One region of the Sporosarcina sp. Y352 genome, then DNA from elsewhere that is predicted to be linked to it. Evidence: riboswitches for the same ligand, from Rfam matches in the RefSeq annotation. Region 1 holds a riboswitch; each other region holds the start of a gene.
What was found. A riboswitch is a leader RNA that binds a small molecule or an ion and turns the genes downstream of it on or off. The one in region 1 is predicted to bind S-adenosylmethionine.

Region 1 (7,383 bases):
AAGTATTGCGTGATTTTCTCTCACCCTTTTATTAATAAGCTAGTTTCATTCTAATAATAAATACCACTCTGCTAACCTACTGTCAAAGAACGCCAATATTTCACGAATTAGGCTTAGATAGTTTAGCCTACTTAACCATGTAGTCTCTATTTTACGAAGTGATAAAAAGTTGTTTCAAATCTAGTATACTGGTACTTTTTTGATAAAATATCGATATACCCACTCTAGACTCGTTACTTTGGATTCATTTTAAGTTTTTGAATATTTAATATATATCTCGATATAAAGATGCTTGAAATGAAGGGATTTAATTGGTATAGAAATTGGGTGGGGATTTATTTTGAATAGTGGAGTGGTTACTTGATTTGGTGTGGTGTATGGGCGGTGGTATTAGTTATACGGGCGGTCCGACGCAGGGTTTGAGCGGTTGCATTCGGTATACAGGCGGTCCGACGCGGGGTTTGAGCGGTTGCATTCGTTATATGGGCGGGCGGACGCGGAGTTTGAGCGGTCGCATTCGGGATACGGGCGGTCGAACGCGGGATTTGGGCGGTTGCATTCTTTATACGGGCGGTCAGCCACGGGGTTTGAGCGGTCACAAACGATATTCGGGCGGTCGAGTGGGTGGTCCCTCCCCTATTTCCCAACAAAAAAAGGCAGAGCGTCCAGCAAACGCTCGACCCTCTACCTATTTCTTATTATTTTCCCCAGTGCTCCGCGATGAATTCAGTGCGGCCGGAACGGGCACGGTTGTCCGTGTAATGTTCTTTTTCTTTTATGTAATAATCTTGATGGTACTCTTCTGCCCGGTAGAAGGTTTCTGCGGGACGGATTGCTGTGACGATGGGTTTAGAGAAAATGCCGCTTGCCGCTAGGTTGGCTTTTGATTTCTCAGCAATTTCCTGTTGTTCTTCTGTGTAATGGAAAATGGCAGTTGTGTAAGATGAGCCGCGGTCGTGGAATTGACCTTCTGCGTCTGTTGGATCGATTTGTTGCCAGAATACTTCGAGCAACTTATCGTATGAGAATAAGGCAGGATCAAAAGTGATTTCAACGACTTCTATGTGGCCGGAATCGCCTTTTTTCACGTCTTCATACGTTGGATTATCGAGATGTCCGCCCATATAACCTGATACGATGTCTTGGACGCCTGGCCATTCTTTAAATGGTTTCACCATGCACCAGAAGCATCCACCTGCAAATGCAGCTTTTTCAAACTTTTTTTCAGTCATTGTCAATATCTCCCTTCATTATATAGCGCGTGTACAAAACGCCTCTTTTAGTAGACCGGTACCCATCCTTCTTGTGTTACGAAGATGCGTGCAGCTACTACTTTGCGATCAGCAGCGAGTGTGAAGTAGTGGCGGATGTTTTCCGGAACGGAGATTAAATCGCCTGGGTTAAGATGCACTTCAAAGAAACGGTCGTCTTTTCCTTGGATGATGAATACGCCATGTCCACTGACAATGTAACGTACTTCATCGTCTGTATGATGGTGTTCTTGTTCGAAGTTTTTCAGAAGCTCGTCCAAATTAGGTGTCGCATCTGATAGTGAGATAATGTCTGCCGTTTTATAACCGCGGCGTTCTGAAATGTCGTCGATTTCTGTTTTAAAAGCCTTTAAAATCTCTGCTTTTTCTTCATCCGTTAAATTGAATTTTTCACGAAGGTTTTCGGGTAGCTTTGCGATATCCCAGTGCTCATAAACGACTTCTTGTTGCTCTAGAAATGCTGCAACCTCTGTGTGTGTTTCAATAACTTCGTTTGTTCCTTGAATTGTAATTGTCGCCATTTTACTCATCTCTCCTCTAATCGATTTTTGGTTTTTATTTACACTTGCACATTTAAGCGGGCTTCAATGATCCGAATACAGTCATGGAAATTAGTGAATGGGGAATAAGGAATGTTCAATTCCTCGCATTTTTCAATTAAGAAATCCCTAGCAATGATGATATCGGCAAGCTTTGCCGCTTCTAGGTCTGTAATCGAGTCGCCGATGACAATGCTCGTTTGCTGCTGGGCAGTGTTCTCGCGAATAATCGTCGGCTTACAGCAACCGCAGCCTTGATTTACACAGTTTGCATCACATTCATGCGGGAAAAGGATGTTGATGTGTTCCCCTGTAAAATCGCTTTCGTTGCAATAGACTTGATCGAATGGACCGAATGGTTCAAGCAATGGATGGATAAAAAAGTCGATGCCGCCACTTACGATATAGAGCGGTATGTTTTTTTCACGGGTAAACTGAACAAATTCACCAAAACCTTCCCTGATTTCCGCATCCTCCAAAACGAACGACACGATTTGTTCTTTTTGGGAAGTGGGCAATAGAGCAAAGAGCTCTTTGACCCCTTTTTGAATGGACACCTTTTGCGCCATAATATCGTCCTTGATCTCTTCCCAACCAGCGGGAGCGAACTTGTCCATAATATTGATAATATTATCTTTCATCGTAATGGTACCATCGAAATCACAGAAAATTACTGGATTGAACTCTGCACTCATCTATATGTCCTCCTTGCCTTTTATCAATAAAACCTCTTCTATTATATAAGAAGAGGTTTTATTGATACATCTTCTTATCTACAACAACACATAGCGAGAAATAGCCTAGTGTCCCTCTACCTAGATAAGAAATCTCGTATTTTTTTCAATTAATTGTGATTATTTCATCTACCCATAACTTTGTCAATCAATGCCTACCCGACAGTGGTTTTATGAGGTAACCAGCGAAGCTTTTTCCTGCGCCTTTCGCTCTTCCTCTTCCGGTATACGAATGAATTTCACGATGATCGCACTCACTACATAGAGGGCACTGAAAATCCACACGACCCCTTCCGCTCCAACTAACCCGATAAACGCCAAAGCGATTGCTGGTGCTACGAATGTAGACAGACCCGCGGCAAAGTTCAACACGGACATTGCCGCGCCTTTATCCTCACCTGCAACGGATGGTACCAGGGCACCGATTGGAACGTAGCCCGCTACCAAGCCACCCCAGATGAATCCAACAATACTCGTCATGAGAATACTACCATTTGTAATCACTGGTACATAGAACAGAAGTGGCGTGAATATCGCGCAACCGATTCCACCAAACCAAATGATTGTGTTTTTCCAACCGAATTTATCCCCAATGAACCCGAACACTAAATTGAAAATGATGTTTCCTAAGAAAAACGTTCCCCATAATTGCAGCCAAGCACTTGTTTCAATGCCATGTTGCGCCATATGCATCGGTAAGAATACTGGGAATCCATAGACACTTAAACTATTGATAACACGGACAACCCCACCTGCAGCAACCCGTTTGTTTGTTTTCAAAATGGTGATACCCTTCAATAATTCCGTGACCGCTTCTTTTTTATTCGCGAGTTTTTTCTTTTGGAACTTGTCTTTATTGAGTACTAAAGCAAAGAATGCACCGAGACATACCCAGAAAATAGATGACCACATTGTATTGATGTAACCGAGATACTGGATTGCGTAACTTGAATAGTATGCGCCCAGCACCATCATTCCCGCACAAAACGCAAACCAGAACCAACCAACGGCAGAACTCAATTTGTTTTGTGGAGTTTTATAAATGACCCATGTCAAGAAGGAATAGGCAAACAATGGATAACCGAAACCTTTAATGAAATAAGTGAGTAGCATAATCGGATAATTCATCGTTGAAAAACCGAATGTGATAAACCCTGCGGTACCGACAATATAAACAGCTAAGCCGATTGCCATTGTACGTTTTGGACCAAATACCTCTACACAGACGCCTGAAAACCAAGAAGACAGCGCGATCGAGATTCCGTAGACCGTGAAAATAGCAGCTGACTGTTGAATGGTTAACCCGCTTTCAATTAGAAACGGACTTAGCCAACCAGCTTCAATTCCGTCTCCCATCATGAACAGCATGACTCCGAAAAAACCCCATCCTAAATTTTTCGTAATTCCAATTCTTTCTAACATACTGTTCTCTCCATTTCTATTTATAAATGCGGGACAAATTGACTGAAAAATAAAAAAACCCTTCCTGTAAAGACAGAAAGAGTTGGTGGCATACATCGCTAGTGCAATGTAAATATGCTTTACCCTTTCTATCTCTCAAGCTACGCTTGCTGGATTTGGCACAATTATGTTGCCGAAGTTTCATAGGGCCAGTCCCTCAACTTCTCTCGATAGAAAAAAACTATGAAATTGGTCGAACAGTGTCGGAAGTTAAACTAATGAGTTAACTGTATAGAACAATTAATCTTAAGTCAACCACTTATTCAAACTTTCTAAAAAAATAGTTTGGTATATGGTATACTTTCTACCATGAATCGTTTGTTTTAGTCAATTTCATAATAGAGGATATAGTAATAAAATCCGAACAAGGTTGATTTACACTCCAGGCGGACGCTTTCCGCGGGCACGTCTTCAATCTCCTCGTCACTACGTTCCTGCGGGGCTTTCAGATCGCGCTATTCCCGCTGGAGTCGCCGCCTTACGTTACAATCAACGGAACTCAGCTATGCAAACGAAGATTCGATTATTTTAGTTAATGTTAGAGTTTTCAACTAAAATAAGAAATTATAAAATTGATTCATTTGAAAGGATTTTTGCTATGAAATCTTTTATTGATATAGAAAATGGGGTTGTCCCCTCGGTTTGTGCGCTTGATTGCCCAGACCAATGTGGATTGCTTATTCATAAAGAAGACGGGAAAATCGTTAAAATTGAAGGCGATCCCGATCATCCCATCACAAAAGGAAGTATTTGCAACAAAGTTCGACATATGACTGAACGCCTTTATGACCCAAAAAGGATTACTACTCCTTTAAAACGCGTCGGGGAAAAAGGCGATGGACAATTCGTTCCAATCAGTTGGCAAGAAGCCATTACAACCATCACAGATCAATGGAAAAAACTGATTTCGGAAGAAGGTCCGGAATCGATCCTTCCTTACAGTTTCTATGCCAATATGGGGAAACTCAGTTCCAAAGGGATGGATCGCCGTTTCTTCAACCGCCTTGGTTCGAGTCAACTGGACCGGACGATTTGTTCAGTCGCTGGTGAGGTCGGCTACAATTACACGATGGGCGGGCGTTTTGGAACAGATCCGGAAGAGATGACGGAAACGAAATTATTTGTTTTCTGGGGCATCAATGCCGTCAGTACCAATATGCACCAAATCATGATTGCACAAAAAGCGAGAAAAAACGGTGCTAAAATCGTCGTCATTGACGTCCATAAAAACCAGACCGGACGCATGGCTGATTGGTTCATCCCCATCCTTCCCGGAACTGATGGAGCGCTTGCACTCGGAATCATGCATGTTCTTTATAAGGAAAAACTGGTCAATCAATCGTTTTTGGAACAATATACAATCGGCCACGAAGAGCTCGGCGAGCATGTATTGCAGCACTACGACCCGCAAACGGTTTCCGCCATTACGGGCGTGCCAGAGGGAGATATCTATGAATTGGCGCGAATGTACGGGACCGTCTCCCCTTCGATGATTCGCATCGGCAATGGGCTGCAGCATCATGATAACGGCGGCATGATGGTCCGGACGATTTCCTGTTTGCCTGCTTTGACAGGGCAATGGGCATTGAAAGGCGGAGGGGCGCTCAAATCGAATTCCGATTATTTGACGCATAATACTGCCGCACTCGAACGTCCCGAACTTCAGGTAGTGCCAACGCGCAGATTCAATATGAATTTATTGGGACAAGCATTAATGGAGGAACAACAGCCGATTCGCTCTTTGTATGTCTATAATAGCAACCCCGCCGTTGTCGCACCGGAAGCCAATAAAGTACGGAATGGCTTAGCCCGTGAAGATTTGTTCACAGTTGTCCATGATTTATTTTTGACAGACACTGCCTTGTACGCGGACATTGTTTTGCCAGCGACATCCGCTTTCGAAAACACGGACATCTATACGTCCTTCTGGCATCACTACATTCATTTGCAGGAACCCGTCATCGAAACTTACGGGGACAGTAAATCCAACCCGGACGTTTTCAGATTGCTGGCGCAAGCAATGGGCTTTGACGATCAACCATTTCTAGACAACGATGAGGAAATGGTTGACCAAGCGTTAAGCAATTTGTCCAACCCTCATTTATCCGAAGTGTCGTATTCTGCTTTAAAGGAAAAACGCTATATGAAAGCAAGTGGTACCGGCGATTTCTTGAACAATTTAAAGACACCTAGTGGAAAAATCGAGTTGTATTCGGAACAGATGAAGTCAGCGGGATTCCCTGCCCTGCCTACGTATATCCCGATTATTCAGGATTCCGATCATCCTTTACTTTATGTACCGGCAATTAACCATAACTTCATGAATACGATTTTTTCGAACAATGAAAAACATATCAAGCTCGAAAAAGTGCCTAAGTTGTTCATGAATCGACTAGATGCGGAAAGTCGAGGAATCGAAGACGGAGCGGCTGTCCGTATATGGAATGAGCGCGGTGAATGTGAGTTTACTGTTTCTGTCGGCGAGCAGGTTCTTCCTGGCGTTGTTGTCAGCCAAGGGATATGGGGAGATCAATCGGGTCATAAACGTCTGGTTAATGCATTAACGCCGGATCGGATTGCGGATATGGGCGGCGGCGCAACGTTCTTCTCGGGGCGTGTTGAAGTGGCGGGATTATAACTAGAAGTGTGGATTGGAGATTGCTTTGCGCCTTGGGATGCCTCTGGCCATGAGCGAGGGCACTAAAAAAGTCCGACTTCCTTCAATCCCGTTGATTTCCGTTCCGAGCGGACGCTTTCCGCGGGCACGGCTTCAGCCTCCTCGTCACTGCGTTCCTGCGGGGTCTTCAGCTCGCGCTATTCCCGCTGGAGTCGCCGCTCTCCACTACAATCAACTAGTTCTTATTATAAAAAGCACATTTCGTTATCAGGGATAAGATCTGCAGCCCATAGTGAATCTTTCTACAATGAAATTTGTATTAAATAGTAATCACATTATAATTTCAGTCTATACATCTCAAAATCACTTTCAATAATGTACACTCCAGCGCAGGCGCGGCAAAGGGGTAGCCGAAGCCGTGAGACTGGATGCGTAGCGTTAATCCAGGCTCAGGGCCAGAGGCATCCCCAAAGCGCCAAGCGGTCTACAATCTACACTCTGAATTAGGCGTAGCTACCCCTTCGCTTAGATTATATACTGGATTTCTAATTTCATTCTATATAAAAAAACGAGCCTCTCGGGATTATCCCAGGAGGCTCGTTTTGTGCTTATACTGACTCGACAACGCCCCATTGGTCGATGGCGCGCTTCAAAGGTTCTGACGTTTTTGCTGCTTCTACGAGTGAAACTTGTTTGACACTTGCGTCAATCGCCGCCCGGAATGCCTTGGCACCTTGCGTCGGTCCATCTGGATGGCCAAA
Region 2 (7,383 bases), on a different contig from region 1:
TCTCCTTTGCTTTCACCAAGTTAAAATCGGTAAACTGCGACTCGTAATATTCGATGAGTTGACCCACAGTGAAATACGGATAGAACAGGTCCGTGTCCGGCATATAAGCGATAGTGGATGCCACCCTTCGCTTAATGTGACTTCCGTTTAACACAGCACTTCCGGAATCAGGTGTCACTAATCCGGCAATCAGTTTCAACAGCGTTGTTTTTCCGCTTCCATTCTCTCCAACAAGCCCGATTATTTTTCCTTGCGGCAGGGAAAGTGTAAGACCGTCAAGCGCTTTTCGTCTGCCATACTTTTTCGATATATTTCTTAGTTCAATCATCTTTTCCACTCCTTTCCTGTAGGTGCTGTAGCATTTCTGAGGTCGTAAAACCAAGTGCTTCAACATTTTGAATGAATGACGCCACAAGCTGTTCCTTCATTTCATTACGCAGCATGGCTATTTTCACTTCATCTTCCGTGACGAAAGATCCTTGCCCTCTCTTCGTTTCGGTGATTTCCATTTGCTCCAGCTCCTTATAGACGCGCTGCATCGTATTGGCATTCACACCAGCTTCAATGGCATACTCACGAACAGACGGCAATTTCTCCCCTGGCTTCAACGTTCTTCGGATGATATCTCCCGTAATCAGGTCGATGAGCTGTTGGTAAATCGGTTTGTCTGGAAGAAAATTAATGCCCATTGTTACAACCTCACTTTCTTTTCGAATAACATGGACCCGAAAACGAAATAGAATACCGTCAGCAAAACGTATAATACAATACTGCCGATTGTTAAAATCGTTCCGCTTGGGACAATGTAATTGTTAAACATTAGTAGATTCATCTCCTGAATCGAGCCATACATTGGCCCCATATCCTTGACCGTTTGGAATGCCTCCGTGAACCAGATAAATCCCCATCCAATAATCCAAATGTTGACCAAGATAATGATGACAACAATCGAGAACAAGCCTATCCGTGAACGAAACACCTGGTAAATCGACCAGAAGAAAAACACGAGTGCCATGCCATAGAGGGCGTTCAACATAATGACAGCGCCCACACTAAGCAATATAAGCAGATTGTCTACAACGGACACCGTTCCACTGTCCGCGTAATAAGTAATTCCAGCAATCATCCCGCACAATACGAGCGAACAGCCTACCGTCAAGCTAATTAGTAAAAATTTTGCACCCACCAGCTGCCACATCGACGCTGGGGAATGAAGCCAAATAGCCAGATGTCCCATTTCCTTTCCAAGACTATCAAATAGCAAGGTTACCGCCATAACCAAGTGGAGTATGAAACAAAGTCCAATCATCGGTTGAAGAGAAGCGAAAAGATCCTCTGGCAATCCAAAAACCAGGTGATCCACACCCCAGAATAGGATTAGACTATTGATAAAAATATAGAAAATAAGTCTCCATCTCATCTGTACCCATTCTTTTAGCACTAACCCTCTCCATCTTTTCATAGGCTTTACAACCTCACTTTCTTTTCAAACAGAACAGCTGCTACGATGAACAAAGCGACTGTACAAAAAACATTGAATAGAATTTCACCTGAGTAAAATAGTGTCTCCATATGCTCAATGTAAATGAACTCCACATTAAGTGACGGATTTTTGAGTTTCATGACATCAATAGGTCCAATCGACACCAGCTTCTGATAAAATTCCGAAAGAGTGATTAGACTATAGATTCGGGTTGAAACGAAGAACAAAATGATAGTAGCCACTATTGAATATCCCTTTAAGAAGGGTTTCATAAGACGATCAATGACCCAGAAGAAAAATCCGACACTCATGAAAATGATTGAAACCACAAAAACCAGTACGATGAAAATACTTCCGAAGAAAAACAAATCGTTGAATGTAATTGTTGCAGATTTGAATAATGCGTATTGTATAGCAAGAACGACTGTAGGAATTAGCAGTCCTACTGCCCCAATAAAGGATGCCAACAATGCTTTTGCTCCAACCAGTTTATAAATAGATGCTGTCGAATGAAGCCATACATCTGGACGCTTCATGTCCCTTTCCAGCATCGTAAACAATGCAGTTACGGGAGCTAATGCACTTGCAATCGCCCATAGAAAACAGATAACAAGCGCAACTTCAAAAATATGTACTTCTAATCCCAAAAATCTGGTTATCAATAACGGAAAAAAGGACATGACAAGGGTTCCGAACAATGCACTAACGAGTAACGCCCATTTCATCGTTATCCACTCTTTTTTCACTAACCCATTCCACTGCTTCATAAGCTTTCCTCCTTAATGTATCGGTGTATTAGTTACATAGTACACTATATGCAATATGGTGTAAAGATATTCGTTTGATTAATGAGATAATTTGATAATCAAAAATTTTATCACGTCTGTTGATTAAATAAAAATAACCAGTAAATAACTTGAACAAACACTGGGCTCTATTTATAGAAATGCTATTGCATCGCTTTGAATTGAACGACTTCTATATCATTATCGAAATGTCTTGATAAATAGGGATGCGACAGGCTAATAATCACAACAGGAAGCCGAAATTAGTCCAAAGAAAATGGCGATTTTCAAGCCCTAGTCACCGGTGTTTAATGTAAATAAGTAATTATGAAATTGATAATGATAAGAAAAATTGAATGGTTTCAATAAAGTCAATAGGAATTACTTATGCTTGGTAGTCCAAAATGAGGAATGGTGCCGCGGTTAAATGAGGGCTATACTGAAGGTACAACGTTCAAAGGAGTGATGAATCATGAGTTCGTTTCTAACAGGCATTGATCATATCCAAATTGCAGCGCCACCCGGTTCTGAGGATGCAGCTCGGACGTTTTATGGAGACCTTCTTGGCATGCAGGAAATCCCAAAACCGGAAAACTTGAAGGCACGCGGCGGTTGCTGGTTCCAGTGTGGTTCACACGAAGTGCACATCGGCATTCAGCAGGACTTCATCCCTGCCAAAAAAGCGCACCCCGGTTTTACAGTGAATGCACTTGATCAGTTAAAATCGCGATTGGAAGAAGCTAGTTACATCATTAGCGAAGAGCCCCCAATCGAAGGCCGTTCTCGCTTTTTCACACAGGATCCTTTTGGCAATCGGCTTGAATTTTTGGCTTTCGCATGAACCATGCAGCAGTTGTTCGAAAACTGCTCCATTATACGGCGGGATGCATTACCTGCATCCCGCTGCTTTAAGAGTAAAGATTTTTTTGCTTGCCATGACAGGCTGCCGAACGCTACTAATCCCCCGCGGACTAGCCGTCACGCTTCAATAATCGCCTTTTCCTGCACATCCAATTGTTCCAACTCATGGATCATTTCATCCCGCTTTCTTGCAAGTCTGTCCTGTACTTTGCGAACGTCTTGTAACACAGCATTTAAATTGCTTTTCGCATCTGTAATGCGCGAATGAACCATCCAGTCTGAAAATATATTATCAAAAAACAGATCGGTAAATGTGAAAATATCCTTTTTATTTACTATGAATGATTCAGTCGCAGCATTCTGAACGTCCATCAATTCTGTTTCATAATGGCGAAGTGCACGTTGCGCGCGGTGGACGAGGTCGTCGGAACTGTTAATTTCGGAATACTTGAGCGCTGATACAATCAAACCGCCGCCAAGAAACGTGTCCCAAACCGACATACCTTCCGCCGATCCAAGCTCATCCAGCGCCGCATCAAGTGCAAGGCTAGCTTTTTGACCAGCGTCGCTTGCTTCGTCGATTTCGCGGCACAGCGAACGCACCCTTACCCGGTCATCTGCAATTTTTTGCAGTGTACTGTTTGCAACGGAATCATTGTGCCGAATCCATGTCTCCTTTTCCTTGATAAAATCTGCCCAGTCTTCATCTATATAAGAGAAAGTTGGATTTTTCATCTCTTCACGCAGTTGTTTGGCTTCCGCCTCTAAATCTATCACTACTTTTTCAGCCTCATTGTATTGCAATTCAGCCTCAGCAGCTTCTGAAATTTCCTTTTCCATTTTTTCATCCCATGTGCCCGTCCACTCACTAATTTTATTCATGAAAGAGAACTTCCCAAGTTTCACGACGTCACGCTGCTCTTTTGTCAGCTGTTCTCGAAACTTATCACGCATTCCAATTGCTTCTGATAGTTGCGACTCAGTCCCTTCCAACCGCCGTTTGATCCGATTGCGTTGCGTCCGTGTCATTGCTAGCACCAATTGCCGTTCACGTAGATCTGTTCTCACCAAAACCACCCCTTTCTTTGTTATACGGAAATCTGAGGGGGAAGTTTCATTCTCTCGCAATAAACTGTCCACATGTGCATAATTAATATTTTTTCACTATTACAACTTATCCACAACCAAGTACTTGGTTTTGATCAATGTTTATCCACAATCAAAGGGATATGATGGAAGTGGAGGTGTACCCTTTTATGAAAAAACAACTAACAATTGTACTTATTCTTATATCTCTTCTCACCGCCTGCGGAAATGAATCTACCATTTCTACATTGTCTTACCCAGTTCCTGACCAAGAGATGCATGCATCCGAAGAAGGGTTATCACTTACGCTTGAAGAAGATGCTTTCCTGGGATCACCATCTGTTATCAAGACAGTCGTACAAAATGCCACTTCATCCGACTATCAATTGGGTGAGTTTTTCATATTGAATTAAATAAAGATGGCCAGTGGTTTGTCATTACGTATTCAGATGCCGTGTTCTTAAAGAATCCGTCCTTCAAAGACTATGGAAATGTATTGTCATCCGGAAGCAAAGCACGCCAGACTTTTTCGGTCGACGCGCTCGGTGTGACACTGATCCCAGGTGAATACCGTCTTGTGAAAACATTTTTATCGCTTGGTGAGCCGTTGTACGAGTTATCTGTCGCTGTACCATTTACTGTGGAATGAAAAAAACCTGAACAAAGCAAATGAGCTTTATTCAGGTTTATTTTATTTAGCCCCAGACTTCTTTCGCTACGTCTACAATGAATTTCAATTTCTCCCATTGCTGTTCTTCTGTCAGTTTGTTTCCGTGATGCGTTGATGCAAATCCGCATTGTGGGCTCAAGCACAGCTGTTCAAGTGGCACGTATTGCGCCGCTTCTTGAATGCGCGCGATAACCGCATCTTTGTCTTCTACTTCTCCATTTTTCGATGTAACAACACCAAGCACGACTTTTGCTCCACCATTTGGAACATGATCCAATGGTTTAAAGTCTCCTGAACGTTCATCATCATATTCCAAGAAGAAGCCATCTACTTTTTCTTTTGCAAGGAGTGTTGGCGCAATCAGTGCGTAGCTTCCTTCAAACGCCCACGTTGATTGGTAGTTTCCGCGGCATAAGTGTGTTGTTACGACTAAGTCTTCCGGCTTGTCTTCTAACACACCGTTAATGACGCGCAGTGCCAAGTCGATTAATTGTTCTCTTGAATAGGTTCCGTCATTGAACGGGATTTCCGGTGCAGATAGCCCGGCAATATAGACATCATCCAACTGTAAGTAGCGTACACCCGCTTCGTAAAATGCTTTCAAAGCATCTTTGTATGCTTGAATAACATCGTTTGCAAATTCTTCAACGTCAGGGTAAATGTCACTATTACGTATTCCAATATTAAAGAGTTGATTTGGGCTCGGAATCGTTTGTTTCACAACGGCACGGCCGCCAACGATTTCATTAAGCTCAACAAAGTCTTGAATGAATGGATGATTGGGGTTAAATGAAATCTTACCTGTGTTGCGAACGTCGTATTTTTCAGTTTCAACCCCGTCAAATGTGTAACCCTTCTCAGGTACAAATCCTTCAATTCCATTCAGATGCTCCAAGAAGTCTAAATGCCACCATGTACGTCTAAATTCACCATCTGTTACAAGTTCCAAACCAATTTCAATTTGCTTATCAACCACCCGTTTAATTTCCTGTGTTTCTACTTCTCGTAATTGTTGTGCAGTAATTGTGCCTTCTTTAAAGTCTTTGCGCGCTTTATGCAAGTTATCCGGTCGTAGTAAACTTCCAACATGGTCCGCTCTGAATGGTGCTTTCGTTAGTGTTGTCGCTTGATTTGTCATAGTAAATTCCCTCTTTCTGTTTTTTAGTGGATTTTGATTTTATTAGAACAGGACGCGAATGGGCGAACTCTTTTTCTTTTCTTACGGCAGTATCGCGTATGAGCGGGTTATTTTTCTTTTCTTTCGGCAGTACCGCGTATGAGCGGGTTATTTTTCTTTTCTTACGACAGTTCCGCGTATGAGCGGGTTATTTCCCTTCTCTTTCGGCAGTCGCGCGTATGAGCGGACTGGAAACCCGGATGCTTTTTCTGGCTTCGGAACGATGTTAAAAACGACTGAGTCTTTTGAGGGCACTTTATCTAAGTTTGTTGATAACTCAATTTAATTGGTGGATTTTTCAAAAACATAATAATTCTCCCTTCATTTTTTGAAGGTAACTTTGGTCTCCAGAAAGAACAAAAAACCCCTTCTAAATTTATAGAAGAGGTTTTGGCGAATTCGCTATTTGCTCTTCTCATCTCCAAGCAGTAAGCATTACACTTACGCTTCTGGAATTAGCACAGTACTTAAAAAGTCTGTTGCTGAGGTATCATCGGGCCAGTCCCTACACCTCTCTGGATAAGAAAGTTACGTATTTAGTTGTTAACCAGTACAATACGCGACTTCAAATAGAATGTCAATACAGAATATATAAAATATTTTAGTTATGTCTGTTCTTTGACAAGTTAGGCAAACAAAAAAGACACCCCAACCGGAGTGGCCCCTCAAACCATTGACGCCAAAAGTGCATAAACCCGTTTCATCTCTTCTTGCATCATCCACTGATCAACCGCGAGCCATCTGCAATGGATTGCATTTCCTTCAAGCCTTGTCATACCGGCTTTCAAACCTTCTTCCACCCGTAGTGTTTCCTGTAATGAACGGATATCTATGTCCTTAGCTTTAGGAGTTACTAGCCAGATCGAACCCACATACATTGCGTCTCCCAGTACACCAATACCAGTTAAGTCAACTTCTTTCGGTGAAAAATGCAGTGAATCAAAGGCGATCAGTTCGTCTTCAACGAAAATCTTAAAGTTTGATTTCAATGATTCATAGTCAAAAATTTCACCGCGCTTTTCGCGACCCGGGGCGAGGATTTCTCCCCATAATACCGTTGAATCAGCGGCTAGCCTAAGTGTCGTGTCGACTTGGAACTTCGCATCAGCGAATGGAATAATGACTTCAGGCATCCATTCCAGACGCGCTCGTTCGGCGAGCTGGACATCGATTGTCAACACACAAGTATCCCCTGTATGGGACGGATAGATTTTCAAAGCTGACTGCTGAATCAGCCTCGCGCTGCTGTCTGGTGCAATTTTTACCGTAATGTCATTTCGATCCCCTGCAACCATCCCGCCAGACGATTCCATTATGTAAA
Region 3 (7,383 bases), on a different contig from region 1:
ACAGGTTGTTCCGTCTGCTCACCAACGAACACAAGCTTGATAAGTGTACCTGTTGGAAATTCATCCTTAATATGCGCCATTGCCTGCTTCGCTTCCGCGGGCTCCGTCACTTGAGAAACAAATCGCTTCGTAATGGCCTCTTTTGGCGATTGGAACACATCGAGTACGTCCCCCATCTCGACAACTTTCCCAGCTTCCATGACTGCAACCCTATGGCAGATTTTCCGGATTACGTGCATTTCATGTGTGATGAGAACAATCGTCAGTCCAAGCCTTTCATTAATACCAGTCAGAAGATCCAGTATCGAATCCGTCGTTTCCGGATCAAGAGCAGAAGTCGCCTCGTCGCAAAGTAGGACTTCAGGGTCGTTTGCAAGTGCACGAGCTATCCCTACACGCTGTTTCTGACCGCCCGACAATTCTGATGGATATGCATTTTCTCGACCAGTCAAACCAACCAGTTCAATCAGTTCCGCCACTTTCTTTTCGCGCTCGGCTTTTCGCACACCCGCGATTTCAAGAGGGAATGCAATATTGTCTTTCACCGTCCGCGACCACAGCAAGTTGAAATGTTGAAAAATCATACTCACTTTCTGCCGCGCTTCCCTCAACGCTTTGCCTTTGATAGCCGACATTTCCAAACCGCCGATATTCACACTTCCTGAAGTAGGCATTTCTAGACCGTTCAACAGTCGAATCAAAGTACTTTTTCCAGCGCCACTATAACCGATCACACCGAAAATTTCACCATCAGCTATTTCGAGTGATACATTTTCAACCGCTGTAATACTGCCGGGTCCTTCACCGAACCGTTTATTAATATCCGTTAATTGAATCATTGATTTCACCTCTGAAATTTTGTCTATGTAAATTAAAATTAAGAATTCTTTCGTTGTCTTATGCCTGTCGGGGGCCGGCAGGATGCAGGTCATGCAACCGTTGCGACAGGACGTCGCGAACTTAGGTTGCGTTCCTTTAGCGGCGCCTTCTGCTTTTCTGGTGTCTAGCTACAGGCGCCAGCCCCTCGGGTCATAAGCCATACCGGCTGTGCGGCAAAGTGCGCCGCTTCGCCAGCATGTCTTATGCCTGTCGGGCCTAACCGGCGCCTTCCGCTTTTCATGTGTCTAGCTGCAGGCGCCTTCCGCTTTTCTGTACAAAAAAAACCTTCCTGCAGACGGGCAGAAAGGCTTTACGTTATCATAAAATAAACGTTTGTCCAATCTCTCATCTCTCAAAGTATGCTATGCACTTTGTGTGATTTGGCACCATTTCACTTTCGTGACGGTTGCCGGGCTTCGTAGGGCACTATCCCTCCACCTCTCTTAATAAGAGCGACTTATTCAATTGTTGGTTAAGTCGTATTATATCAAATTCCTGTCTTGATTGTCAATCAATCAATTCCAACAGATACGGGACTGACTGAAAAGCATAGACTTTATGTTGTAAAACGCCATCCTTCTGTATCAACAAGCAAGGAACGCTTTCAATTTCATAGTCAATTGCCATAGATTGCACATAGTTCAAATCCGCTTTCCCGATTGGCATTTCCGGTTTCATGACAGAAATGACGTTCATCATTTTAGAAGCGACTGCACATGTACCACACATCGGTGTATATAAATAAAACGCAGAATCGGGTGAGTCCTTCAAAGTTGCCTCCCACTGTTCGCGTGTCCAATTTTCCATTTATCTTACATCCTTTAAAGTAAAAATTCGGGTCGGATTTTGAATTCCGCATCTTGTAGTATTTCAGCTAACACTTTATACGGGGTCGTCTCCACTTCCCGGTACTCTTTTTCTGTATATAGATGGATTGCTGCTGGAAATTCTCTTTTAAATAATATACGCGTTTTTTCACCATCTTCATCAGCATCGACAAAAACATACAGGTCCTGTTCTTCATAGGGCGCAAGCAACTCTTCAAGCCGATATGGGCTTACTGTACCGTTCGTACAAATGATTTTGACTGACTCCGCAAGTATACGCGCTAATCTTTTTCTATCCGAACCGCCCTCTACTATGATGATTTTTTCATCCGACAAGAGAGTTCCTCCTTCGCAAATCGACAGTAAGATGCAAAAAACGCCGGAATTATTCCGGCGCTCAGTTAAATCAAATACGCCTCGGCGTATTTGCGCCCAGATTTTGAATTGAGCTTGCTCAATTCACTCCTTTCAAAATCTGTAGCATCCGCCGGAGGCTTGAAATTTATTCAGCAAGGTTTTGAACTACTGCTGAATAATTTTCAATTATTCTCCGATTGTCATTTTATCATACGCTTCTGCAGACATAAGTTCGTCCAACTCAGAAGTGTTAGAAGGTTCAACGACGACCATCCATGCATTTTCATACGGTGATTCATTGACGAATTCAGGGCTGTCTTCTAGTCCTTCGTTCACTTCAAGTACTTTACCGCTGATTGGAGCATATAATTCAGATACTGTTTTAACCGACTCAACGCTTCCGAAAGGCTCGTCCGCTTTGATTTCATCGCCAACAGATGGAAGTTCAACGAATACGATATCTCCAAGTTCAGATTGTGCAAAGTGTGTAATACCGATGCGGTAATTACCGTTTTCTTCCTTTACCCATTCGTGTTCTTCAGAATAACGCAGATCTTTTGGTGTGCTCATTTATACCCCTCCAAATAAATAGTTTCATTCTCTTCAATTCTGTCATATTTCTCTGATAAAGACAAGACTGTAACTTAATTGCCCCAGACTTTATTAAATTCTTCTTCCTTGAAACCGACAGTTACTTTTCCTTCTCCATAAACAATCGGTCTTTTGATGAGCATACCGTCTGATGATAGCAAACTAATTTTTTCTTCATCGGACATTGTAGGCAGTTTGTCTTTCAAATTAAGCTCTCTATATTTCATGCCGCTGACATTGAAAAACTTTTTCAATTCCAAATCAGAAGCTGCAATCATCTTTCCAAGTTCCTCTTCTGACGGAGGAGCTTCCGCAATGTTCACTTCTTGAAAGTCCAAGTTATTCGTTTCAAGCCACTTTTTCGCTTTTCTACACGTCCCGCATTTCGGGTAACCGTAGTAAATTAATCCCATACCGCAACGCCTCCATTTTTCACAGTATAACAGAAAAAACTACCTGGCATATATAGACAGCAGGATCTCAGTGTGAAATCTGCAATTTTACTTCATTAATATGTCACGTCTGTTGAATAACCATATACTTGCATAAAAAGCAGATGAGAAGGGCTGGAATACTGCCATTTTCACTGGATAATTTTCGGCCCGCTTTCGGCGAATTAATTACGACCCTTTTACCGAGGAATAGTTTTGGCTAGAAGTGACTCCGTCACTTCTAGCCACACCCTTTGGGGTAATATTCTTGTGATTAATTGCCTGTCGCGTTCCTACAAAATTCAAGTGAAAAAAGTGGTTGCTTTGGAAGAAAAGAATAGATGATCTTCTATAAGAGTGTAAGTGCCCGAAGATGCAATTTCGGTCACTCTAGCACCTTGTACATTGAATTCTTCACTAACTTTCAGCAAAGATTATGTGATGTTCTATTAGAAATTGACACTTCCTTTATATAGTAATAGGGATCCAATAGTAGAAGGTTTGAGCGGCCAAAATTGTATCTTTGGCCGCTTCTCTCCAAGTAAGAAGCGAGCTATTCTTTCGTCCCGAAACACTTCGGCACTTCTTGTATTTGTGTCTTTGGAGAGCGACGGATGAACAACCACCATAAGATTACCAAAATGATAAATAGGGATGCGACGAAGTCGCATCCCTATTTATTAAGACATCTCGGTAATGGTATAGAGGTCTTTCAATCCTAAGCGATTCAAAGACAACCATACTCGTAGTGCCCAGTGTGATTAAGTTATTTATCGGTTAATCGGTAGGAATGTTAAACGATAAACTTCTCTGCTTCGATTAGCTTAACTGAAGCTTCGCGTTTTTTAGCGATGATATTATAAGGATTTGAACGTGTTAATTTACGCAATGCAGAAATCATCATACGCTGGTTATCTCCGTCTACTGCTGCCAGAATCGTTTCTTTCGCATCTCGCTCGATGTCTTGAAAAGCTTCTTGACAGAAAATTTGTGTGTAAAGGATTTTTTGTTGAGACTTCTCTTCACCTACGCGTGCAATCGCTTTTTCCGATCGGAGAAGCGCGGATTCCATGGCAAAGATATTATTAGCGATGTCCGCAATGTTGACTAGCACCTCTTGCTCGGCTTCAAGCTTCGTGCCGAAACGCTGTGCAGCTAGACCTGCCGCAAGTAAACCAATCTTTTTAGCATTTTTAACGAGTACTTTCTCTTGTGCAAGTACTTCATCACCAATTTCCTCAGGCATCATCATAAGAAGTTCTTCTTGAAGCGCTTGTGCTTGTTGAAGCAATGGTAGTTCGCCTTTCATCGCTTTTTTCAGGAACGTCCCCGGAACAAGTAGACGGTTGATTTCATTAGTTCCTTCAAAAATACGGTTGATGCGTGAATCGCGGTAAATACGCTCTACTTCGTATTCTGCCATAAAGCCGTATCCACCGTGGAGTTGAACCGCTTCGTCGACAATGTAATCCAACACTTCGGACCCGACGACTTTGTTGATGGAACATTCGATTGCATATTCCGCAATTGCCGCTGCAATCGCTTTTCCATCTTTTTGCTCAGCAGGGCTCAACTGGCTTTGTCGCTCTTCAAAGTAGCCAACCGTACGGTAAATCAAACTTTCTGCTGCATATAGCCTGGATGCCATCGTCGCCAGTTTTTGTTTAGTCAAGTTGAATGAAGAAATTGGTGTTTTGAATTGCTGGCGCTGGTTCGTATAAGTAATTGCAAGTTCAAGCGCACGTTTAGATCCACCAATTGTGCCAACTCCCAATTTGTACCGTCCGATATTCAAGATATTGAACGCGATAATATGACCGCGACCGATTTCACCTAATAAGTTTTCTACAGGTACTTCAGCATCTTGTAAAATTAATGTACGTGTTGATGAAGATTTGATACCCATCTTTTTCTCTTCAGCTCCGACAGATACACCTGGGAATTCTTTTTCGACGATAAATGCAGAGAACTTATCGCCATCGATTTTCGCGTAAACAACAAATATATCTGCGAATCCGGCATTCGTAATCCACTGTTTTTCACCATTTAAGATGTAGTGTGTTCCAGCAGCATTCAATTTTGCATTTGTTTTCGCACCCAATGCGTCAGAACCAGAACCTGGCTCAGTCAGTGCATATGCAGAGATTTTGTCACCTGATACAGAGTTTTCCAAATACTTTTTCTTCTGTTCTTCATTTCCGAAAAGTACGATTGGTAATGTTCCGATACCAACATGTGCGCCATGAGTAATCGAGAATCCGCCTGCTACAGACATCTTTTCTGAGATAAGTGCAGACGCGATTTTGTCGAGTCCAAGACCACCGTATTCTTCTGGTACATCCGCTCCTAGAAGTCCTAGATCCCCCGCAGATTTAAGTAGTCTTACAGAGTGCTCGAATTCATGGTTTTCAAGATTTTCCACGACAGGTGTAACTTCATTTTTCACGTAGTCTTCTGCTGTTTTTGCAATCATTTTCTGTTCATCAGTAAAGTCTTCAGGGGTAAATACACGGTTTGCCTCAATGTCTTCTGTTAGGAAAGCTCCGCCTTTTATCAGTTCGTTCGTTTTTAATTCAGTCAATTTAGTTTCCTCCTTTTTTTCTTGAAAGATTGTCAGTTTTCATTGTCTAGCTCCGAGCGCCAGCCCCTCGGGGTCACAAGTCATTTCGCTAGAGAGGCTGAGGTGCGCCTCTTAGCAAACTGTCTTGTGCCTGTCGGGGCTAGACGGCGCCCTCCGCTTTTCTATTTGTCTAGCTCCGAGCGCCAGCCCCTCGGGCCTACAGGATGTAGGTCATGCAGTCGTTGCGACAGGACGTCGCGACCTTAGACTGCGTTCCTTCTATATAAGTTCAAATACGCCCGCTGCGCCCATTCCGCCGCCGATACACATTGTAACGACGCCGAACTGTTTACCTTGTCGTTTTAATTCACTCATCATGCGTATTGTTAATATCGTTCCTGTTGCGCCAAGTGGATGCCCAAGGGAGATTGCTCCGCCGTTGAAATTTACTTTATCGATATCAAGGCCTAAATGGCGAATAACTTGAAGTGATTGAGACGCAAACGCTTCATTCAACTCCCAGACATCGATATCTTCAATTGAAAGTCCTGCCAGTTTAAGCGCTTTTGGTATTGCCACGATCGGGCCGATGCCCATCACTTCAGGAGGCACGCCGCCCACTGCAAATGACAAGAACTTCGCGATTGGTTTCAAGCCTTGTGCTTCAGCCACTTCACGGTCCATAACAAGTACAGAACCTGCTCCGTCCGATGTTTGTGATGAGTTCCCCGCAGTAACAGTACCTGTCACTGAGAATGCCGGACGCAATTTAGCCAATCCCTCCACGCTTGTTCCGTGACGAACGCCTTCGTCCATTTCAAACATGAACTTCTTCTCGCTATACTTCCCGTTATCATCTACAGTACGTTTCACGATTTCGACGGGTACGATTTCATCATCGAATTTCCCAGCTGCAATCGCCGCCCCCGCTTTTTGGTGGGATAAAACAGCAAATTCATCCTGGTCTTGACGCGTAATGCCATATTTTACCGCAACTTGCTCAGCAGTGTGACCCATACCCATATAGTACTGAGGAGCCGTTTCCGCTAAGTGCGCATTCGGTCTAATTGTATTTCCCATCATGGGCACCATACTCATTGACTCGACGCCACCAGCGATAATTGCTTGTGAAGAGCCCAGCATTATACGCTCAGCCGCATAGGCAATTGACTGTAGTCCTGATGAACAGTACCGGTTTATTGTAATGGCAGGCGTCGTATCTGGAAGACCTGCAAGTGCGCCTATATTGCGAGCAACGTTCAATCCTTGTTCCGCTTCAGGCATTGCACAGCCAATGATTAGGTCGTCAATTGGTCCGTCATAACCACCCGCACGTTTCAATGTTTCTTTAATCACAAGTGCCCCTAAATCATCCGGGCGTACTGTTGCAAGTGTGCCTCTGCCCGATTTCCCAACCGGCGTCCGTGCACCGGCTACTATTACTGCTTCACGCATTGAATTTCCTCCTCTTTGCTATATACAATCCAACATTAATTGCGCAGTGGTTTTCCTTTTACGAGCATATGTTGCATACGTTGCTGTGATTTCGGTTCCGCCACAAGGCTAAGGAACGCTTCACGTTCAAGATCCAACATATATTGTTCCTCAACAAGTGTTCCGTACGGCACTTTTCCGCCCGATAAAACAAACGCCAGCTTCTTCGCAATTTCCAAATCGTATTCACTGATATAACCAGATAAGAACATGCCTTCTGCACCTAACAGCATCGTCGCATAAC
Region 4 (7,383 bases), on a different contig from region 1:
ATTTCTTCATTGACTCTTCAACGAGTTTTCCTTCATATATGACAATAGTCGGCTGATCATCTAGTATTATTCGTGCTTTCTTAGATTTAAATGCAATATAACTCATTAGCATTGTCAAAAATGCCCACCAGATCATTGAGATCACCCCATTTAAAAATGGCGTTCTAGATTCTCCTGCTATATCTGCTGCAATTGACCCAATTGTAATACCGGTAACATAATGGAAAAAAGTTAGCTGAGAAATTTGCTTTTTCCCTAAAAACCGGGCAAGTATAAGAAGGACTAGAAATGCAGACGTTGTCCTAATGATCATTTCCCAAAAATCCACTTCTAAAAATTTATCCAAAACCACACCTCCACTATAGAGGAAGTGTTCCATTATTACCTATCGCCTATACATGTAAGTATCTTGAAGTATAATTATTAAAAAGAGAGCACATCCAATAGCCATGTGAAATGACTGTTGGACTGCTCTCTCTGTATCAATTACCATGTTTGGATTCAAATCAAGTGAGCGTCACCTGTTCATTCAGTATTTTCCTCTTTTTCTTCCTGCTTGTGATTCAACATGAAACGTGTCGAATTTTGTTCCTGTCCGCTCAGTACTTTAGGAACGCGCGAAGTTGTCGTATTATAGCTGCCTTCTATTTTTCTTGTTAAAAAGGATGTTCGCTCGTAAAGGGCAGAGCGGAGATTATCCAGTTGTCTTACTACCTTCTCCAACAATCCCTCTTGGTTGTCCAACCTTATGATTACATCCTTTTGAACGTTCTTATGCTGCGAAAATTGGTCAGATAATTGCTGTTGCTGATTCATCTGCTCATTTATTTTAAAGAGTACTTCCTCGTTTGCAGATGTAATTATTTCAATGCGCTTTATAATTTCTTGATTTGATTGACTTATACCCTTTACTTGCAAATTATAATCCTGATTCAAATTTCTCAGGTTCCAAAACCTCTCAAGAAGCACTTGATTCTTATCTTCTAATTTCGAAAACGAATTTTGTGCTTCCTTCTCAAAACTTTCACGACGGATATCATTTTCTTTTAATCCCGATAGTTGTTCATGGATTGATATCATTCGATTTGATTGTGCTTTACTTTGTCGTTTCAGTAAGTTCTCCATCATATTAAACCGGCGGTTGGTTGTTTCGGTCGCTTCCTTCTGTTCTTTCATCCATTCCGCTAAAGGGTCTATTTTGAAGTGTTCTTGATTTTGATTTTTAATGTCCTCATTATTTTTAAAGACATTCGGATGCCCTTTTTCATTGATAAACAACCCCACACTTTTTCCCCCTTTGTCGTATTATCTTATGCACTATACGATAAAAAGGTCATTAAACAGTTATTCCCACACATAAGGCGTTTCTTGATAGACATAATAATTAAGCCAATTAGAGAAAAGCAAATGAGTATGTGAGCGCCATGTGTTCAAAGGTTCTTTAGTGGGATCATCATTCGGAAAATAGTTTTGTGGTATCTCAATGTCTACCCCTCTTTTAAGGTCACGTGCATATTCCTCCGCAAGTGTATCCGCGTCATATTCCAAATGACCTGTAACCATAATATGTTTGTTGTCTTTGGAAAGGACTATGAAAGCTCCTGCATCTTCAGACTTGGCGAGTAGAAGTAAACGAGGATCATTTTCAATTTCTTCTATTGAGACAGACGTATAACGTGAATGCGGCGCTCTGAATTCATCATTAAAGCCTCGTGAAAGATTGATGGTAGGATCGGATAAACGATGTGTAAAAACGCCTGAGCATTTTTTCGGCAATTCAAATTTTCCAATTCCATAATGATGATAAAGAGCTGCTTGAGCACCCCAACAAATATGTAAAACTGATGTTACATTTAATTTTGACCATTCCATAATTGCCGTTAATTCTTTCCAGTAGTTAACATCTTCAAATTCCAAATGCTCAATAGGTGCACCGGTAATGATCAAGCCATCGAAACGGCGATGTTTCACTTGTTCAAATGTCGCATAGTATGCATCTAGATGTGTTTTACTAACATTTTTCGAATCATGTGTTGCTGTATTCAAAAATGTAACATTTACTTGCAACGGTGTATTTCCCAGCAATCGTAGTAGCTGTAACTCAGTTCTTTCTTTCTCAGGCATTAAATTTAGAATTGCAATAGTCATAGGACGTATATCTTGAGATGTTGCACGATCTTCATCCATCACGAATATTTTTTCCTTCTTCAATAGTTCTACTGCCGGTAATTGTTTCGGTATATTGATTGGCATTTGTCGTATCCCCTTTTCGATTTTATATGTATGATTTTTTAAATAGCGGTAGGCTCCTGCAACTCGATGCAATTCATATTGAAAACCTTATAACTTCCTACCTTTTTAAAATATAAAAAACCCTTTTTTCTGTATGATAAGAAAAGAGGGTTCTTTTTAGGCTCTAAGCTCTTATCTCTCAAGAATTGATCTTGTTGGAGGTAGCACCTTCCTGACTAGGTCAGAGGTTGCTGAAGCTTCACAGGGCCAATTCCCTCTGCTTCTCTTGATAAGAATATTTAATTAACTTCCATTATACTACTTAACTTACTATTGTAAAAGGTCTTTTTCTATTGCAAAAATTTTCATCGGATAAATCCCTCTTATAAAGCCACCTTAACAAAGTACTTATTGAAATGAAAGGAGCTGTTACAATGGGGAGAGATGACAACAAAACTGGCGGGAACAATGCGCGTTCGTTACCGCAGACACCGAAAAACCAAAAAATAAAACCTGGTGACATGAGTGAAGAAATTGCTCGCGAGTTTGCTGAACTGAGTTCCCTGAAACCAAAGCGAGAACGTATGAATCCAAATGCAAGAAAAAGAAAATGAGTAAGTAAAACGATGAACCCTCGCGCCAGCGTCATGCTGACGCGGGAGTTTATTTATACTCAGTCTGCGTTCTGCGCTTGCTTTAAATCTTCCTTTATCCCCTATAATCGCTCGGGATGCTGCCTTCCTTTTCTACTTCCACATTCCATGCAACAATTGTTGTACTGTCTCGTACATTTTGTCTTTCAATTTCCGTTAACAACTGTGAAATACCTTCATCGAGTTTTTTTTCATTCAGCTCAGCAACAAGATTTGATGGATTCGAAAAAGGTTCACCTGGGCATTCCACCAAACCGTCAGTCGTCAAAAAAATAAGGTTGTTCCCTTTTCTCAATTCTCTTGTTCCTGAAGTGTAGCATGGTACTGCTTGCTCAAACGTATTCACCTGACCAATCCACTCGAAGAATTGCCTTTGGTTGAGTTGAAATTGGTTCAGCGCAATCAGATCCGGATGTAATACGTATACTAGGCAATCTCCAACGGAAAACCACCATACATAATTAGCTTTCCTCACTACGATAAGACAAGCCGTTTCTCCTGTGACACACCTGCATTTGTCCAAAAACTTCTTGGATTGAAAAATCTCAAGGAGCTTTACTTCCAAATATTTAAAATCAAGAAAACCCTTTATGTTTATATTCTCTACAAAATCACTTTTAAACTGTTCAAGTGTATCAATGACAAGTTTCGCACTTTCGGCACTTTTATGTGCATCCAAAATAGCCGCGAATTCCCAATCCTCATTTTGCCAAATAACAAAGCCATCCTCGTTCTTGGTTTGTCCCGCTGAAGAATTGCCTCCAAAACGACCAACTGCCATCCGATTAACCCACCGAACATCCCGTTCATCGATAAAGTCCTTTTCACTTCCAACCCAAGAGTGATTATTCATGAACGCTCGACCAATCGATATGGCCTCACTTCATAACCCTCATTGGCAATCGTCTCTTTATTCAAGGCATCCTTCACTCTAGAAACGAATTGCGGGCGTTTTATCCAGTCTTCTACTTGTTCTTTATCAAAGTCAACAAATTGTACGTCAATCGTTTCAGGAGGCTGTGCAGCCGGCACACCAGTAATGACTCTCCCACGGAAAACTATACAGATGATGCCCGCCGTGATATTTTGATAAACGCCGACCATGTCACCGATTTCAGCGTAGATGCCTGTTTCTTCTAGCACTTCCCGTTTAACCGCTTCTTTTAACGTTTCACCTGGCTCAACTCGTCCACCCGGCATTTCATATGTATCATTTCGGTGATTGTTCCGTACAAGCAATACCTGTCCTTCCTCATTTACAATGTAACCACTAACAGCAACAATCTGTTTAGATTGCCCATAATCCCCTGTCGAAGTGAAAAACTCTTCATTTGATGAGGTATATAACGAACCGAATGTTTTTCGATGTCTTTGCGCTTGTGTATGCATTTCAGAAGCTCGGATGGCGGCATCCACCGTTTCATAATGTGCTCTGCTATCGTATGACCATAATGCCATAATCTCCGTCAGTTCTTCATCAACCCACCGTCCAACCAGCTGCGCCCCATGCGTCAGCTGATTCGGAAGCAAATAGGTGTGGAAAAACTGTGTAAACGTTTCGTACATCGGCGGTTCTATCTTGTACGTTTTTCTGCGATACAGCATATAATGATTCTCCCTTAAACAAATACATATTTAACGAGCATTTTTCAATAACCGAATTAGACCCAATGTGAAAACAGAAAAGAGTATTAAAGTGAATTTAGGGTCAATGATAGGTCTAAACTTAACTTTTTCCGAATCTATTTCATAGACCCCTAGAGGTCGGATGGCAATACGCCCCCCACCTCCTTCTCCTTGGCCTACCGAAGAGTTTCCAGTTTCTTCTGAATAACCCCCTCCTCCGCCAACGATATAATTGATCTTTGCTACAGGAAGAACTTTTTTGTTTTTAAATTCAACCGGTTCACCGAAAACCAACGATACGTCCCGCTGCCGTCTAAATTTTTCAAATATCCTTCCAACTGGTGATTGGTATACAGCAGTTTTTTCAGCGTCCATTTCTCTCCTACTCTCTTAATTTTTCATCATTACTGGGATTCCGTTTTAATATTGAAATTCAACTCTTACAGTAGCGTTAATCGTGATTTGTCCTTGTTCAATCGGAGTTGCCACTGCCATTTCCTTCGCTGAAAAAGAACGATATAAGATGGGTTCTGCTTTTAATTCTTCTACAATTTTAATTGGCTGAGGGTCAAGTTGCAGCTGCATTGTCGCAGCAATGGTTTGCGCTTTAACGAGAGCATTTTTCAATGCTAGGCTCAATGCTTCTTGATAATGAAGTTGTTCATCTTCAACAGTGAACTGAATGTTTGAAACCCTGTTAGCCCCGTTTTGAACAGCCACGTCTATCACATTTCCAACTTGATCAATATCTGAAATTTTTACAGTGATTGCATTTGTCACTTCGTATCCTCTAAATATTTGTTCACCTTCAATATAGTCATATTCAGGAAGTATATTATACGAAACAGTTTGTATATTTTTCCTTGCAATTCCTAATTTCAGTAATGATTCAATGACTTGATTCATCAAATAAGCATTTTCTTGCTGTGCATGGCTAAGTTGTTTAGCTTCTGTAATTACTTCCAATTGAATTTGAGCTGTATCCGGGGCAACTGAAAGACTCCCAATCCCAGTAACAGTCATAACGCGATGTTGCCGTCGACTCATTTGTTGTGCATACGGATAATACATTTGCCTCCACCTTTCCTGAGCATCATTATGCTTCTTTAGATAGTATGCTAATTGCTTGGAAAAGATAATTGCAGTAGTACTAAACAGAGCACTCGAAACTAACTAATAACGGAGATACATTCACTTTTCAAGAACTTCAAAAACGTCTATATTGGATTTATCGCCAATTATTGTAATGTTTACAATCATCTTGATAACCTAAAAAATGGAAGTTTAAATTTATGACAGGTTCTTTACTTCTATTCCCGTATATACCTTATCTACACAAAATTTTTTAATTATTTCTTGGGCAATAATCTAGATAATCTTCTCAACTTCCTTATTTTCACATTTCACCCCATCCATATGCGACTTCACTCAAATTCTTACCAGCAATTTCGATATCTTCAATTTCAATTTTCTTACCACCTAACGCTTCATAGAATAGGCAAGCCGGGTTCTCTTCTATCGCCCATATGAGCATTGAGTTAAAATTATTATCTTTCAAATCTTCCACAACCGCCTGAAAAAGCAATCGCCCGATCCCTTGTCCTTGGTATTCTTTCAAGAGATAAATCGCATATAATTCCCCTGTATATGCTTCATATTTCCCGGTACGTTCTTTTCCACCTGTAGAAAATCCTAAGACTTGCCCATTTTCATCTTCTGCTATGTATACGTGATTCTCTGTTATCCCCTTTTTCCAAATCAGCTCACGCTTCTCGTAGGAAAGGCTTTCTAAAAAAGTGTCCGGTACAATGCCTTTGTATGTCGTTCTCCAACTATCTACATGTACTTTTGCAATTCCTTTTGCATCATCTACCTGTGCTATCCGAATTAATATCTCGCTCACTCCTTTCATCTTTGTAAGAAGACCTGGAAAACAGGTCGACCAACTATAAAAAGTTATTTTGGACGTGCCTCATAGGGATGGATTTGACCTATTATGCCTACCTTTTCATCTGTTTCAATTTGCTTAATCACTCCATTTGCAATCTCATTATGCATAAGCCAACGTGAACCGCTGTCTTCTAATACAAACCCCAAATAGATTTTCCGGTATTTGCACGAGCTAGGAATACGGATATGTTCATCTTCGAAATACCGCCGGCTTCCCTTTACATGAAATACACGAAACGGTGCTTCTCCAGGGTTCATTTCACAAATACGCTCAAGCACACTGTAATTTGGTGTCCAACTGATAATAAGATCAAACGGACCACGTTCTCTAAGCGCTATATTAATTTCGTCATATATATCATCTGTATCGTAATCAGTCATAAGGGGAAATATAGAATTTGGCGCACTTTCTTCTTGCAATCGTTTAAATTTCGACAATGTACGCCCAATGACAGAAACAGAATAATCTTCACCTGCAAGGTAAATACAAACTCCGGCAAGCATACCCGTACCGCCAATGATTAGAGCATGATTGTTCCTTTTCATCCATTTACCCTCTATTCTAAAAGTTGTTTGTGGGATTTACTAAATTAATACCCACCATGTAATAAGCACTAATTGAAGAAATCTTGAATACCAGTTGTCAACGAATGACCCTATAAAAGTTGTAGGATTAAATACTGTGTATAAAATAAGGCTGGGGTGAATTTCCAGTTTTATGTAAAGCACCTCCTAGCGCCGTAGCGAATTCAATATGATTCTCTATTTCAACATATTTGGTTAGTATTTTTAATCTGATATATCACTCCATCCATATGCAACTTCACTCAACTTCTTGCCCCCAATTTCAATTTCTCGTGTGTCAATTTCTTTTCCGCCTAATGCCTCATAAAATTGGCATGCTGGATTTTCTTTTATGACC

Region 2: it holds a riboswitch for S-adenosylmethionine, as region 1 does, so the genes downstream of both, AC1TO6_RS16400 (5-methyltetrahydropteroyltriglutamate--homocysteine S-methyltransferase) here and AC1TO6_RS14980 (MFS transporter) in region 1, are expected to answer to the same signal.
Region 3: it holds a riboswitch for S-adenosylmethionine, as region 1 does, so the genes downstream of both, AC1TO6_RS14125 (methionine ABC transporter ATP-binding protein) here and AC1TO6_RS14980 (MFS transporter) in region 1, are expected to answer to the same signal.
Region 4: it holds a riboswitch for S-adenosylmethionine, as region 1 does, so the genes downstream of both, metA (homoserine O-acetyltransferase MetA) here and AC1TO6_RS14980 (MFS transporter) in region 1, are expected to answer to the same signal.

What each region holds. Positions count from the first base shown of each region.
Region 1 is NZ_JBXCJE010000009.1:70,016-77,398, reverse strand. It holds gene msrA (peptide-methionine (S)-S-oxide reductase MsrA) at 699-1,232, opposite strand; gene AC1TO6_RS14990 (1,2-dihydroxy-3-keto-5-methylthiopentene dioxygenase) at 1,280-1,792, opposite strand; gene AC1TO6_RS14985 (2-hydroxy-3-keto-5-methylthiopentenyl-1-phosphate phosphatase) at 1,831-2,505, opposite strand; gene AC1TO6_RS14980 (MFS transporter) at 2,716-3,966, opposite strand; SAM riboswitch class I at 4,092-4,182, opposite strand; gene AC1TO6_RS14975 (molybdopterin oxidoreductase family protein) at 4,604-6,643, shown strand; gene AC1TO6_RS14970 (2,3-diketo-5-methylthiopentyl-1-phosphate enolase) at 7,231-7,383, opposite strand, start outside.
Region 2 is NZ_JBXCJE010000011.1:100,523-107,905, reverse strand. It holds gene AC1TO6_RS16440 (ABC transporter ATP-binding protein) at 1-328, opposite strand, end outside; gene AC1TO6_RS16435 (GntR family transcriptional regulator) at 321-689, opposite strand; gene AC1TO6_RS16430 (hypothetical protein) at 692-1,462, opposite strand; gene AC1TO6_RS16425 (hypothetical protein) at 1,468-2,250, opposite strand; gene AC1TO6_RS16420 (VOC family protein) at 2,741-3,109, shown strand; gene AC1TO6_RS16415 (hypothetical protein) at 3,247-4,197, opposite strand; gene AC1TO6_RS16410 (hypothetical protein) at 4,386-4,628, shown strand; gene AC1TO6_RS16405 (hypothetical protein) at 4,670-4,864, shown strand; gene AC1TO6_RS16400 (5-methyltetrahydropteroyltriglutamate--homocysteine S-methyltransferase) at 4,911-6,023, opposite strand; SAM riboswitch class I at 6,475-6,588, opposite strand; gene AC1TO6_RS16395 (urease accessory protein UreD) at 6,728-7,383, opposite strand, start outside.
Region 3 is NZ_JBXCJE010000008.1:58,119-65,501, forward strand. It holds gene AC1TO6_RS14125 (methionine ABC transporter ATP-binding protein) at 1-839, opposite strand, end outside; SAM riboswitch class I at 1,222-1,332, opposite strand; gene AC1TO6_RS14130 (thioredoxin family protein) at 1,387-1,686, opposite strand; gene AC1TO6_RS14135 (toprim domain-containing protein) at 1,701-2,042, opposite strand; gene gcvH (glycine cleavage system protein GcvH) at 2,250-2,633, opposite strand; gene AC1TO6_RS14145 (arsenate reductase family protein) at 2,708-3,067, opposite strand; gene AC1TO6_RS14150 (acyl-CoA dehydrogenase family protein) at 3,879-5,666, opposite strand; gene AC1TO6_RS14155 (acetyl-CoA C-acetyltransferase) at 5,925-7,100, opposite strand; gene AC1TO6_RS14160 (3-hydroxyacyl-CoA dehydrogenase/enoyl-CoA hydratase family protein) at 7,136-7,383, opposite strand, start outside.
Region 4 is NZ_JBXCJE010000001.1:391,881-399,263, forward strand. It holds gene AC1TO6_RS02045 (YetF domain-containing protein) at 1-346, opposite strand, end outside; gene AC1TO6_RS02050 (hypothetical protein) at 526-1,284, opposite strand; gene metA (homoserine O-acetyltransferase MetA) at 1,345-2,253, opposite strand; SAM riboswitch class I at 2,422-2,528, opposite strand; gene AC1TO6_RS02060 (hypothetical protein) at 2,667-2,846, shown strand; gene AC1TO6_RS02065 (PP2C family serine/threonine-protein phosphatase) at 2,941-3,738, opposite strand; gene AC1TO6_RS02070 (NUDIX domain-containing protein) at 3,735-4,490, opposite strand; gene AC1TO6_RS02075 (spore germination protein GerW family protein) at 4,521-4,886, opposite strand; gene AC1TO6_RS02080 (SIMPL domain-containing protein) at 4,932-5,582, opposite strand; gene AC1TO6_RS02085 (N-acetyltransferase family protein) at 5,908-6,414, opposite strand; gene AC1TO6_RS02090 (Rossmann-fold NAD(P)-binding domain-containing protein) at 6,468-7,007, opposite strand; gene AC1TO6_RS02095 (N-acetyltransferase family protein) at 7,251-7,383, opposite strand, start outside.